Regions from separate parts of the Streptococcus sp. SN3 genome, predicted to be linked through region 3. Evidence: predicted binding sites of a transcription regulator. Region 3 holds the regulator's gene; each other region holds the start of a gene.
The links. Region 3 encodes Rex, which represses fermentation and respiration genes when NADH is low (regulators of the CRP and FNR family bind a similar motif). Its sites were predicted from a motif close to TTGTGAANTANTTCACAA; they were not measured.

Region 1 (3,437 bases), on a different contig from region 3:
GTTTCCCCTCTTTTGCAAAAGATTATCAACTGGTCGTCCGCCATTGGCGCTCTAGGAACGGTGGCCTTTTGTCTCTGGGCCTATTTCGCTGGCGTCCTCCAATCCAAGGAAACTCTCTCAGCCTTTATTCAGCAGGCGGGTATCTGGGGGCCACCCCTCTTTATCTTCCTACAGATTCTGCAGACGGTCGTGCCCATTATTCCTGGCGCCCTAACCTCTGTCGCTGGCGTTTTCATCTACGGCCATATCGTCGGCACCATTTATAACTATATCGGTATCGTCATTGGCTGCGCTATTATATTTTACCTAGCTCGTACCTACGGTCCGGCTTTTGTCCAGTCTGTCGTCAGCAAGCGTACTTATGATAAATATATCGGCTGGCTGGATAAGGGCAACCGCTTTGAGCGCTTCTTTATTTTCATGATGATTTGGCCCATCAGTCCAGCCGACTTTCTCTGCATGCTGGCCGCCCTGACCAAGATGACTTTCAAAAAGTACATGCTGATTATCCTTCTCTGCAAGCCTATCACTCTCGTCATCTATACCTACGGATTGACCTATATCATTGATTTTTTCTGGAAAATGGTCTCCAAATAAAAAGAAGTTGAATTGCACCGCACCCCAAAAGTTAGACAGAAAAAATCTAACTTTTGGGGTGTTTTTAAATGAAACTAACTTATGAGGATAAAGTTCGAATCTATGAACTAAGAAAACAAGGAATCAGCTTAAAGCGACTTTCAGAAAAATATGAAATGAACCTTTCAAAACTTTTGACATCCCAACCTCTTTCTATATCTTTGCTTATTACAGCACAAACCATAAAGAAAAATCAGCCAGTTTTGACTGATTTTCATCTCATGATTAAGCAAAGATTTATTCTGGCGACACCAAAATCTTGATCTGCGCCTTGTCCTGAGTCAGCTCGATAAAGCCTTCTTGCACAATATCCTCCAACTTAATCTTCTTAGTCACAAGCTTGTCAGCAGAGAAATAACCTTGCTCCATCAGTTCCAGCACCTTAGGGAAAATATGCCGATAGGCGATAATACCCTTGAGCGTTTTTTCTTGAATGGCAAATTCATTAGGATTGATGCTGGCTTCTCGCTCCCAAATAGAAACTACCATACATTCTCCAGCCTTGTGAACAGCAGCCAAAGCTTGTCCCAGCACAACCGGCACCCCAGTCACTTCATAAGACACATCTGCCCCGCCACCAGTTAAACGCTGAATAGCAGCTACCACGTCTTCGCCTTCTTCTGGTCGCACAATGATGGCCCCAAGCTCCTCAGCCTTGGCTTGGCGCTCTGGAGATAACTCAACACCATAAATCTTAGAGGCACCAGCTGCCCGCAAAGCCTCAACTATCAAGAGCCCGATTGGCCCCAAACCGAAGACCACCGCAGTATCGCCCGTCTTAAGAGCTGACTGACGGACCGCGTAAACAGCCACAGCAGCAGGTTCTGTCAAGGCTGCCTGCTCATAGCTAAGACTGTCTGGAACTTTGTGAACAATGTCTCCGTCCAAAACACAGTATTTGGCAAAACCACCGTCTGCCGCCAAACCGACAAAGTTTAGATTAGGGTCCAGATTATAATCACCGACAAGATTATGCCTAGCCAAAATGGGCTCAACTGTCACCCGATCGCCAACCTTGACTCGTGTCACAGCACTGCCGACCTCAACAATTTCCCCAGCAAACTCATGTCCCAAAGTTACAGGCGCTTTCTGGCCAGAGTAGACGTGCTCTGTTTCTGTCGGAATAAAAATCGGTCCGTCCAGATATTCATGCAAGTCAGTTCCACAAATTCCTGTATACTTGACCGCAATTTTGACCTGATGCGGTTGGACTTCCGGTACATCCACTTCTTCAATACGGACATCTTTAGCGCCATACCAACGCGCAGCATTCATTTTTGCCATAAACATACCTCGCTTTATAATTTGTTAGTTTTATTGTAAACCCTTTCAGAAATCTTGTCAAAAGATTAACTACATTTTCAAAAAATAGCATACAAAAAACCAGCATCAGCTGGTCTTAGACTTATTCTGCAATTCTAGCCGTGTAAAAAGGCAGAAGGAACAGGAAGCTAATACAAAGAATCAGGAGAATCACACGGAGCCATCCGCCAAATAGAAGCGCAACCACTAAAGTTACCAAATAAACGGAAAAATTAGTAAAATTAGTTTCAATCAGCAAGGTTTGTCCTGCTTTAACTGTCACTGGCTTGGTTTTCATAGGAGCTGCTCCTACACGTACAACAGCTTCTTCCCCCTCAATAGGGAAGACAGCCTCATCACCATTCTTAATTGCGCCCACTTTCTGATCATTGATAAAGATTGGAAACTTTCCAATAATCCCTACAAAACCTGTCCCACGTTTCACTTTGATTTCCGACATAAAAGACTCCTTTGTTTTTTTAATTATTTTAACACAACCGATGGATAAAGAAAAGATAGAAAACCAGCCTCACGGCTGGTTTTCTACTTATTTCTATAATTTCTCCAACTCTTCATTGAGCAGTTTTTGTGCTACTTGTGGGTTGGCTTGGCCCTTAGTAGCCTTCATGAGCTGACCAATCAGGGACTTGGCCGCATTCTTGTTTCCGCCCTTATAGTCATTGATAGCTTTTTCATTATCCGCAAAGACTTGCTGGATAATAGGTAGAAGCTGGGCAGGGTCTGAGATTTGGATCAGGCCTGCTTTTTGCACATACTCTTTAGCAGAGCCACCGTTTTTAGCCAGATGGACAAAAACCTTCTTGGCAATCTTAGAGGAAATCGTGCCATCTGCAATCAGAGCAATCATCTCAGTCAGGTTCTCAGGTGTCAGCTCAATCTCAGAGATGGTCTTGCCTTCGGCATTGAGGTATTGCGCTACTTCTCCTTGGAGCCAATTAGAGACAGCCTTGGCGTCACCGCCTGCGGCAAGAGCTGCTTCAAAGAAGTCTGACACAGCCTTGGTCGCTGTCAACTGCTTGGCATCGTAATCGGACAGGCCGTAATCGCCCACATACTTGGCACGGCGCTCTTTTGGAAAGGCCGGCAGACTGCTGCGTACTTGCTCAATCCAAGCATCTTCAATCTCAAAGATAGGTAGATCAGGCTCTGGGAAGTAACGGTAGTCCGCTGAACCTTCCTTGACCCGCATGAGCAAGGTTTCGCCAGTCGCTTCGTCATAACGACGGGTTTCCTGACGGATTTGACCACCACTGCGTAGAATTTCTGCCTGGCGTTTTTCCTCAAATGCTAGACCCTTACGGACAAAGTTGAAGGAGTTAAGGTTTTTCAGCTCAGTCTTGGTACCAAATTCTTCCTGACCGTATGGACGTATGGAAATATTGGCGTCGACCCGCATGGAGCCTTCTTCCATCTTGACATCAGAAATGCCCGTGTACTGGATGATTTCCTTGAGGGCAGTCAGATAGGCATAAGCTTCT
Region 2 (3,437 bases), on a different contig from region 3:
CAAGTCACAACGATATTTCTGACACAAATCAATAGCCTCAAAGCCATCGGATGCCTCAGCCACCACTTCATAATCAGCTGCCTCTAATATATTTCGGATATCTAATCTTACAATTGGATCATCATCAACAATTAGTATTCTGCCTTTCATACTTCCCCTCGACAGTTTGATTTTTTATGTCCGCGTTACGACAGTGCTGGAGAAGCCTAAAATCTCTTCCAGACCTTGTAAAACGGCAATGAGAGCTGCCTCAACAGAAGAAACGTCACCTGTCATCACGACAGAGCCGCTGAAACGATCCACAAAACCAACTTGAACATCCGCAGCCTTGGTCGCAATATCAACCGCAATGATAGCCGCTTCACTCGGAGTGATCGTCAAGATTCCAATCGCATCCTTGATTTCTGCCTGCAATCCCAATTTTTCAAAAATGACTTCATCAGGATTTGCGATAAGGTGCGCCAAGGTCACTTGTTTCCCAGGAACGTATTCCTGTATCATTCTTTGTTTTTCTTCCAATTTAGTAAACCTTCTTCATGATTTTAAACGTTCAGAAGTGTACTGCATGCTCTTAATCATTATACAATAATTTTGGCATAACAGCAATTCAGAGGATTAAAACGCTTTCTCTAATACTTTAAGCAGCTCTTCTGCCGTAGGGACGCGAGGGTTAGTCGGAGTACAACCATCATGCAGAGCAGCTTCTGAAATTTCTACCTTGTACTGAGCAAAAGCATCTGCTTTCACACCATATTCTCTTAGAGAAGTTGGCATCTCCAGCTTTCTTTGCAGTTTCTTGATAGCTTCAACCAGCTGTCTCACTCCTGACACAGGGCTTGAAGCACTGCATCCCAGTAGTTTGGCAATATCCTGATAGCGGCTTGCTACAGTCTTGTCTGTCGCCTGCCGGTTCCGATTGTTGAATTCGATACCAGCATTATATTGAATGACATGGGGCATTAAAATACTGTTTAAACGACCATGAGGCACATGGAACTTAGCGCCTGCCGCATGTGCCAGACTGTGATTGATACCCAAAGAAGCTGTATTAAAGGCCATACCTGCCAGAGTGGATGCTGCATGCATCTTTTCACGCGCTTCTACATCCTGACCATTTTTGTAGGCTTTAGGCAGGTATTCAAAGACCAGCTTAATTGCCTTTTCAGCCAAGGCATCAGAGAAGTCCGTAGCCTTGGTCGATACATAAGCTTCAATGGCATGGGTCAGTACATCCATTCCAGTGTCAGCCGTGATGTTACCAGGAAGTGACAGAACCAAATCCGCATCTAAGATCGCAACATCCGGAAGGATTTCTTTGGTCACTAAAGGATATTTGGTACCTCTCTCTGCATCCGTGATGACAGAAAAGGACGTTACTTCAGATCCAGTTCCGCTTGTTGTAGGAATGGCGATGAGAATAGCCTCTGAGAAGGCACCCTGCTTCTTGGCAAAATAATACATAGCCTTGGAAGCATCAATGGCAGAGCCGCCACCAATAGAAAGCACAATGCTGATTGGTTTGTCTCCTGCACTCTTGATACCAGCCACAACTGTTTCGATTGGCGGATCAGGCACAATATCTGTGAAAACAACAATATCATTGCTGTCATCAAAGTTGGCTAAAATAGCATCCAGCGTGCCAGATGTCTTCAAAAAAGGATCGGCAACGACTAAAATATGCTCGTTTTTATAATGGCTTAATTGCTGCAGAGCGCCCTTGCCCACATGCAATTCAGTCTTATAGGAAATCTTATACATCTTTTCTCCTTTCTGTTGTATCTATTTTTAAACAAAAAGAAACTATATGAAAATAAGACTGCTCCCCTACACACGTCACAGCATTTTCATATAGCTTCATTGCTTATTTATCTTCAGTACCCCTTTGTACTATATTGAATTATAACACAAAAGCGCTTTCAAGGCAATGAAAAAGTCATTAATATAAGAAATTTTTACTGCCGAATCTCACAGCAAAGGCAAGCTTATTTAAAGGATTAAATTTTTATTAAAATTTAGTTCATTTTCCTTGTAATTACCTGTGAAAGGTGTTACAATCTAGTTACTAGGAAATTGATTTTAGTACTTTTAAGGATATGGAAGTCTGGTGCAAATCCAGCGCGGTCCCGCCACTGTGATAAGCTTTTCAGCTTTAAGTCAGGTCTTTATTCTTAAATTTTAGTAGATTTCATGCCTCGATGTAAGGTAGTGATGTCAGTTTGGAACAAACATTTTAGCTTAGTTTCCATTATTGACTCTACGTTTAAGTACGTTAATTTTCTAAAGATGAGGTTTCACTTGTCTTTCTGCAAAGGAGCAGAGTCAATAATTGGAAAGCTAGTGCTAATCAACGAAGCTTAGCATGAAGATACAACGATGTATAGGCGGCTTTCTTTTTTAGAAGATCAAAATAAGTTCTGTCTTTCCAAGACTCAGTAAGAGTCAATTTGGAAAGACAGAACTTTTTCTGTTTCTTTTTGTCACTGGCGCTTGCTTGCCCAACGCTCAACATCCGCCTTGGTGATATTGTGGAAGACCTTGGCACCTCTTTCATAGGCGATGTCTTCTTGGTTTTTAGTAAAGTTGATTACTCGAGCCAAGGCAAAGAAATAATCTGATAGACGATTGACAAAAATCAGGACATTATTGTTAATTTCCGTAGTCCACATAGCCCCTACGATATGACGCTCTGCCCGTCTTGCAATGGTCCGAGCCACATGAATCATGGAAGCAATCTCGTCACCGCCTGGTAGGATAAACCTTTCCAGAGCCGGTGGAATTTCTGCGTAGGTATCAATCCTCTCCTCAATCCAGTCAATTAGCTGCTGATCAACTTTATAGGGATAAACTCCCTTTGGTGTAGAGAGGTCTGAACCACAGTCAAAGAGATAATGCTGCAGCTGGAGCAGCTCATCTCTCAGCTTATCATCCTTGTCTAGCTTGGTAATGGTATAACCAATCCAAGAGTTAAGCTCATCAATGGTTCCGTAAGCATTAACTCGTTCTGCATCCTTGGCGACACTTTGGCCGCCAACTAGCTTGGTCAAGCCCTTGTCACCTGTTTTTGTATAGAGTTGCATATTTTTCCTCCTTTAAGTCACATTTTTGCGAATATCAACATAATCTTCTTCTTTCAAACTGCCTTCTGCAAAGGTTGGCATGTGCTCCATGGTATAAACAGCATTTTCCAGCAGAAAGAAAGCCAAAGGACAGCCCGAGCCTTCACCCAGTCGCATGTCCAGCAAAAGCATGGGCTCAAGTCCTAGAAAGTCACTGACCAGTCTGTAAGCAGGCTCCGTCGAAGCATGGGAAGCAAAGCTATAGTCCAAGACATGAGGGGTCAGCTGATGGGCAATCAGAAGCCCCGTTAGAGAGATAAGACCGTCCACTACACATGGCAGCTGATAGTGGGCACAGGCGAGATGAGTGCCTGCCATCGC
Region 3 (3,437 bases):
TAACCAGGAGCTCCTATCAATCTTTCTCAGAACAGGCAACAAAAAAGAAACTGTTTTTCAAGTTTCTCAAAGAATTTTATCATCTATTTCCAGTTTGAACGATCTCAAGTATTTAACTTTGCAGGAATTGCAGACTATTTCTGGAATCGGTCCGATTAAGGCTGTGGAGCTGCAGGCCATTATCGAATTGGGGCGTCGAATTAACCGAGCAGAAGTTCTGCAGAAAGAGCAGATTATGGGCAGTCAAAAATTAGCACAGAAGATGCAGCAGGAATTGGGAGATATGAGGCAGGAGTGCTTGGTTGCTATTTATCTTAATAGTCAAAATCAAATTTTGCACCAGCAAACCATTTTCATGGGGACGGTCAGCAGAAGCATTGCTGAGCCGAGAGAAATTCTCCACTACGCTCTCAAGCACCTGGCGACATCTATCATACTGGTACACAATCATCCATCTGGCTCAGTTGTTCCTAGCAGAAACGATGATGAAGTGACGCAGCATATGAAAGAAGCGTGTGAGATGATGGGCTTGGTTCTTTTAGATCATTTAATTGTGTCCAAGTCCAACTACTATAGCTACCGAGAAGAGACAGATATGATATAATTTGATTTACGTGAATATAAAAACTTCTATTCGTGTAGAACAGAAGTTTATCTAGGAATAGAGGCTTTTAAAGCATATTGACAACATAATCAAAGAGGGCTAAGTCTCCTTCTCTGGAGCCAAACAAGAACTCTGGGTGCCATTGGACACCAAGAAAAGGACTGCCGTCAGTAGAAGTGATGGCTTCAATAATCTTATCGCGAGGATCATAGGCGATGACTTCTAGGCCAGCCGCTAAATCCTTGATACTTTGGTGGTGGAAGGAGTTGATTTCAGATGCAGGGCCATAGATTTCGTGCAGAATAGAGCCATTTTTGGTCACCATGCTTTGAGTCGTGTACTCAGCAGAGCTATCTTGCCAATGATCTTCAATGTCTTGATGAAGAGTACCGCCCAGTGCGACATTATAAAGTTGGGTTCCGCGGCAGACGGTGAAGATTGGTTTATTTTGACGGCGGGCTTCCTTAATTAAAGCTAATTCAAAAATGTCTCGTTTGAGTAGATAATCATCGCTGTCAATGGCTTTTTCTTCTCCATAGAACTGGGGACATACATTCTGACCGCCTGTGATGATTAATTTGTCAACAATGGAAACATATTGTTTTGCCATTTCTTCATCACCGATTGGCAAAATCATTGGAATTCCGCCAACTTCTTTAACTCCCTCAACGAATCCAGTCGCTGTATAGCTCATATGTATGAAGTGATCGTCTGGGATTTCTCTTTCATTTCCGGTTATTCCAATAATTAGTTTACTCATCGAGTATTCAATACCTCTTTCAAATTAATGTTCATTTTTTCTCATGAAGTAGAGCAGAGTCTGCAGTTCGCTAGTCAGGTCAACATACTGAACGACCACGTCCTTAGGTAGGGATAGATTTACTGGCGAGAAGCAGAGAATACCTTTAACACCTGCTTGAACTAAGATAGATGCAACTTCTTGGGCTTTTACGCTAGGTACAGTTAGGATGGCAGTTTGCACATTTCCTGACTGTATTTTTTCTTTGATTTGGGAAATTCCATAGATAGGAATCCCATCGCTGGTTGTGCTGCCAACTTCTGGATGGTCATCTATGTCAAAAGCCATTACAACCTTCATTTTATTGCGCTCATGAAAACGATAGTGCAGCAGAGCTCGCCCCATGTTACCGACACCAACAATCATGACATTGGTGATAGCATTGTCATTCAAGAGGTCAGCAAAAAAGTTCATCAATTTCTTGACATCATAGCCAAATCCTCTGCGGCCAAGTTCACCGAAATAAGAAAAATCTCGTCTGACGGTAGCAGAGTCAATGCCAATAGCTTCAGCGATTTGCTTAGAGTTGGCTTTCTCAATCTTCTCAGCATTAAACCGTTTAAAAATACGATAGTAGAGCGACAGTCTCTTAGCAGTTGCTCGAGGAATTGTAGTATTTTTTTCAGTTTTCACAAAATCACAACCTTTCTAATTCTATTTTATAGGAAGTTTGTGAAAAAATCAACTAATTAAAGATGTTTAATGCACTAAAAAAGAAAAGAGTGAAAGTTTAAGTTATGTTGCAGTTGCGAAGAGATTAGTCCTGATAGGGAGTTAAGTCTAACTGGTACATCTGGCGGTACAAGTCTCCAATTAGCCCTGCAAAAGGCAGCTGGTGTCCCTTATACGTAACAGAAAGCACCTTGAGCGAGTCAGGAACTGTGACGCAGCCAGAGAAGGCTAGAAGAAATTCATCGAAGTCTTCATAGGTAAGTGACCGTTTCACCTTATATGAGTCCAAATAGGTCAGTTCAACCATCGTTAATCCTTTCCTTTGGTTCGATTAGTCATTGATATTTTCAAGAGTTCTAAGCAGAAGTCAAGCTTGTTTGGTCTTTTAAAGAGTCAAAACCAAAAAAGCAAAATTACGAGAATCTTGCTTATTGTGGTGTCTTTTCAAAAATGTTTCTTTCAACCAAGCTATCCATCAAGAAATAAAATTTTTGCTGGATAATGTGATGATCTTCTGATTTGAAAATATTGACCAAGCGCAGGCCTGATTTGTCAGTGATGTTGATTTTGAAACCATTCAAATCTTTATTGACGATGATTTTCAGCAGAAAACCATTTCCGCTGTTGGGAACAGATTCCAGCAGACGAGAGAGTTCATAGTTGCCAACCTTGCTTTCCGCGAAAGTATTGTCGCGTAAGGTAAATTTCTTGACATTTGGGTGAAGTGAATAGGTAAATTCACAGTTTGCTAAGCTAACAGATGTTTGAAAGGCCATCTTATCCTCCTAAAATTTCTTTTAATTTCTTTGTAAATAATTGAATATCTTGCAGAGTCGTCTGGTCCGAAGTACTGATTCGAATAGACTCATGCAAGCGGTTGGAATCCTTGCCATACATAGCCTGCAAGACATGACTGGGTTGTATAGCTCCGGCTGTGCAGGCTGAGCCTGTTGAAATGGAAAAGCCATTTAAATCCATTTGAAGCAGAAGCAAGTCATTTTTTTGATTGGGAAATCCCAAATTGATGACATATGGCAAGCTTGGCTGACTTTCATTTAAGTAAAAGTCGATATCCGATAAGTCAGTAAGTAAGCTGTTTTTTAAGTCTTGCGCATGCTCTATATTTTCCTCTAGGTATTCCATGCTCTCTGACAGAGCCGCCGCCATGGCTGTGATAGAGATTAGATTTTCAGTTCCGGCCCGGTGTTTTTCTTCCTGATCACCACCGTGCATGAAATTGTCAAAATCCATCTTCTTAGCATAAAGGAAACCAACGCCTTTGGGACCATGAAACTTATGAGCTGAAGCAGATAGAAAGTCAATTCCTAGCTCGTCAGGGTAGATGGGAAGTTTACCAATTGC
Region 4 (3,437 bases), on a different contig from region 3:
TCAGAGAGTAGTCAGCGATTGGGTACTTACGGTTGTTAGCCTTGTCAGAGATAACGGCAAACGGTGTTACTTCTGAACCTGTACCAGATGTTGTAGGGATTGCGATAAACTTAGTCTTCTTACCAAGCAACGGGAATTTGAAGGCACGTTTACGGATATCCATGAATTTTTGCACAAGATCACGGAAGTCCACTTCTGGTTGCTCATAGAAGAGCCACATTACTTTAGCTGCGTCCATTGGTGAACCACCACCAAGCGCGATGATTGTATCAGGTTTGAAGGTACGCATAATCTCTGTACCACGTTCAACTGTAGTGATATCTGGATCTGGTTCTACGTCTGCAAAGATTTGGTAAACAACCTTATTACGACGAAGATCAAGTTGTTCGATGATACGATCTAGGAAACCAAGCTCTACCATAGCATGGTCTGTAACGATCATGACACGTTCCACATCACGACATTTTTGCAGGTATTGGATAGAGTCACGCTCGAAGTAAGTTTTTGAAGGGAGTTTCATCCATTGCATATTATTTCTACGTCTTCCTACTTTTTTGATGTTCAAGAGATTCACAGCACTAACGTTATCACCAACTGAGTTGCGACCATAAGATCCACAGCCCAGAGTCAGTGATGGCAGGAAGGCATTATAAACATCTCCGATACCGCCGAAAGTAGAAGGTGAGTTGCAAATAACACGGATAGCACGGACAGCCTTACCAAATTCCTTGGTCAACTCTTCGTCCGCTGTATGGATAGCGGCTGAGTGACCAAGACCATGGAATTCTACCATTTGACGGGCTTTTTCAACACCGTCTTCACGGGATTCAGACTTGAGCACAGCAATGACAGGTGACAGTTTTTCACGTGTCAACGGCTCTTTTTCACCAACTTCTTTACACTCTGCAGCCAAGATATTCGTATCTTCTGGCACGCTGAAACCTGCTTGCTCTGCAATCCAAGTAGCTGGCTTACCAACGATATCCGGATTTAGCTTAGCACCAGCACAGTTCTTGCTATTTGCCTTAGCACCGAAGCAGAATTCTTCCAAGAGAGCTTTTTCTTTCTTATTTACAAAGTAGGTATGATAAGATTTGAACTCTGCTACAAATTCATCATAAACTTCCTTGTCAATGATAACCGCTTGCTCAGAAGCACAGACCATACCATTGTCAAAGGACTTAGACATAACGATATCATGCGCTGCTTGACGGATATTAGCGGATTTTTCCACATAAGCTGGTACGTTTCCGGCACCAACCCCAAGAGCTGGCTTACCACATGAATAAGCTGCCTTCACCATTGCGTTACCACCTGTCGCAAGGATTGTTGCGATTCCTTCGTGGTTCATGAGTGCAGAAGTTGCTTCCATAGATGGCGCTGTAATCCACTGTACACAGTTTTCAGGCGCACCTGCTGCAATCGCTGCATCACGCACGATTTGTGCTGCATGAGCAGAAGATTCTTGAGCTGATGGGTGGAAAGCAAAGATGATCGGATTACGAGTCTTCAAGGAAATCAAAGATTTGAAAATCGCTGTTGAAGTCGGGTTGGTTGTTGGAGTAATTCCGCAGACAACACCCACTGGCTCTGCAATCAAGGTCAGTCCAGTCACATCATCTTCTTCAATAACACCAACTGTCTTCGTATGGCGCATATTATTCACAACGTGTTCACAGGCGAAAAGGTTTTTCGTTGCCTTATCTTCAAAAACTCCACGGCCCGTTTCTTCATAAGCGTGCAGAGCCAACTCACCGTGGGCATCCAAAGCTGCTACAGAGGCCTTGGCTACGATGTAGTCCACCTGTTCCTGATTCAGCTTTCTCATTTCCTCAAGTGCAACCAGACCTTTTTGCACCAATTCATCGACATGCTTTTGCGCTGCCAAAGCCTTGTCTTCTTGTTCTACCGTTTTCTTCTTTTCAGCCATTCTATTCCTCCAATGGTTTTGCCTTAGGTTAGACGAAGAACTCTAACCTTTGTTAAATATTTCACAATTCAATTATAACCCATTTAATGATTTTTGTAAACACTTTCACTTAACATTCACAAACTTTTCTCTATTAATTTGTGAAATAAATAACAAATTCGCCGATTTTACAGTCTATAATTTTAGTTATTGTGAAAAAATTTTTTACATTTTAAAGATTTCACATACTTTTACTTTCACATAATATATGAAAACGCTTTCTTTGCTTAGGTATAAAAAGCTCGGACGAACCGAGCTGATCATTACTTTATAAACATCATAAACATCTAAAAAATGAACCTTAATTTCTATTTTAAATGATAATCTCAATCGTCATCATAAACACGTTCACCATTTATTTTGATATATTCTTCACGTTTCCGATCCAATTCTTCCCAGATGGGGTCGTCAATAGCATCCATCGTCTGAATTTCTTCCAAACTCATCTCATTTGCTTCCTCAAAGGTCAAAGATAAGATATCTTCTTGCTTTTTCTTGAATTCCTCGATTGTTAGCCATGTTTTCTTATCATCTTCACTAATTTGACCGTCAATCGCAGTCGCAATTTCAAGTGCCATAATATACATAGCTCGTTTATCAACTGTTAAAACATCCCGATAATTTGAAGCAATTCTTAAATATTTGCCCTTTTCTCTACCGTCGCTTTCATAACTTCCCTCATAATCCAAATCAATATTTTCATATTTTTGGGAATTGATTGCACTGCCACCTTTAACCTTGACATCTTTCCAACGAGAGCCACTTGCTCCCCACTTATCTAACCGCAAAGATAAATAGAAGTCATTTTGCAACATCTCGTCATCCCCGACATTTGAGAAACTTATTTTTTGGCCATTTCTTTCTTTAAACCACATTTTCCATGCGAGTTCTCTGTAGCCAAATGGCACTTTTCTAGTATAATCACCATTGATGTATAGTCTCATAAATCTGAGATATCGCCTCCATGTGCTAGTATGTATTCTTTTCGACGAGTAGCTTCTTCCTCCCAAAGAGGGTCGTCTACAATATCCATCGTTTGAATTTCTGTCAAACTTAGTTCTTTTGCTTCTCCAAAAGTTAGAGATAGAATAGCCTCATGTTTTCTTTTAAACTCCTCAATTGTCAACCAGCTAGCCTTATCATTTTCGCTAATTTGCCCGTCAATCACCTTTGCAATCTCAAGCGCCATAATATACATAGCACGTTTATCAACTGTCAAAACTTCCAGATGGCTGGTTAAAATTCGGAGATAGTCCCCCTTTTCATTATAATCTGTAGCAACTGCATCTTCAAAATTAATTTCAATACATTCCTTAATATGTGAAAAGAGTCTTCGTACCCCTTCCTTTAGGGGGACACTAGACCATCTCTTATCAGCAGTGCCTTTCCTCAAGGATAAATTTGAGAAAAAATCTTCTTGTAATGCATCATTGTTCCCAGCATTTGAGTAAGAAATTTGCTCATCTTC

Region 1: a site for Rex is predicted at 1,954-1,971, ahead of PCY71_RS04960 (2,3-butanediol dehydrogenase). Genes of this name have one in related genera too.
Region 2: a site for Rex is predicted at 1,891-1,908, ahead of PCY71_RS05250 (1-propanol dehydrogenase PduQ). Genes of this name have one in related genera too.
Region 4: a site for Rex is predicted at 1,980-1,997, ahead of adhE (bifunctional acetaldehyde-CoA/alcohol dehydrogenase). Genes of this name have one in related genera too.

The regions. Positions count from the first base shown of each region.
Region 1 covers NZ_JAQFJF010000002.1:201,562-204,998, forward strand. The annotation lists gene PCY71_RS04950 (TVP38/TMEM64 family protein) at 1-597, shown strand, start outside; partial or broken gene PCY71_RS04955 (transposase) at 666-770, shown strand; gene PCY71_RS04960 (2,3-butanediol dehydrogenase) at 874-1,920, opposite strand; gene PCY71_RS04965 (hypothetical protein) at 2,042-2,398, opposite strand; gene gatB (Asp-tRNA(Asn)/Glu-tRNA(Gln) amidotransferase subunit GatB) at 2,492-3,437, opposite strand, start outside.
Region 2 covers NZ_JAQFJF010000002.1:257,978-261,414, forward strand. The annotation lists gene PCY71_RS05240 (ANTAR domain-containing response regulator) at 1-150, opposite strand, end outside; gene PCY71_RS05245 (BMC domain-containing protein) at 175-519, opposite strand; gene PCY71_RS05250 (1-propanol dehydrogenase PduQ) at 616-1,758, opposite strand; adenosylcobalamin (AdoCbl) riboswitch at 2,069-2,217, shown strand; gene PCY71_RS05255 (cob(I)yrinic acid a,c-diamide adenosyltransferase) at 2,478-3,077, opposite strand; gene cobT (nicotinate-nucleotide--dimethylbenzimidazole phosphoribosyltransferase) at 3,090-3,437, opposite strand, start outside.
Region 3 covers NZ_JAQFJF010000001.1:427,069-430,505, reverse strand. The annotation lists gene radC (DNA repair protein RadC) at 1-604, shown strand, start outside; gene PCY71_RS01845 (gamma-glutamyl-gamma-aminobutyrate hydrolase family protein) at 672-1,364, opposite strand; gene PCY71_RS01840 (redox-sensing transcriptional repressor Rex) at 1,389-2,036, opposite strand; gene PCY71_RS01835 (DUF4649 family protein) at 2,161-2,382, opposite strand; gene PCY71_RS01830 (DUF1831 domain-containing protein) at 2,504-2,851, opposite strand; gene PCY71_RS01825 (cysteine desulfurase family protein) at 2,853-3,437, opposite strand, start outside.
Region 4 covers NZ_JAQFJF010000003.1:416,193-419,629, forward strand. The annotation lists gene adhE (bifunctional acetaldehyde-CoA/alcohol dehydrogenase) at 1-1,930, opposite strand, end outside; gene PCY71_RS08880 (hypothetical protein) at 2,296-2,913, opposite strand; gene PCY71_RS08885 (hypothetical protein) at 2,910-3,437, opposite strand, start outside.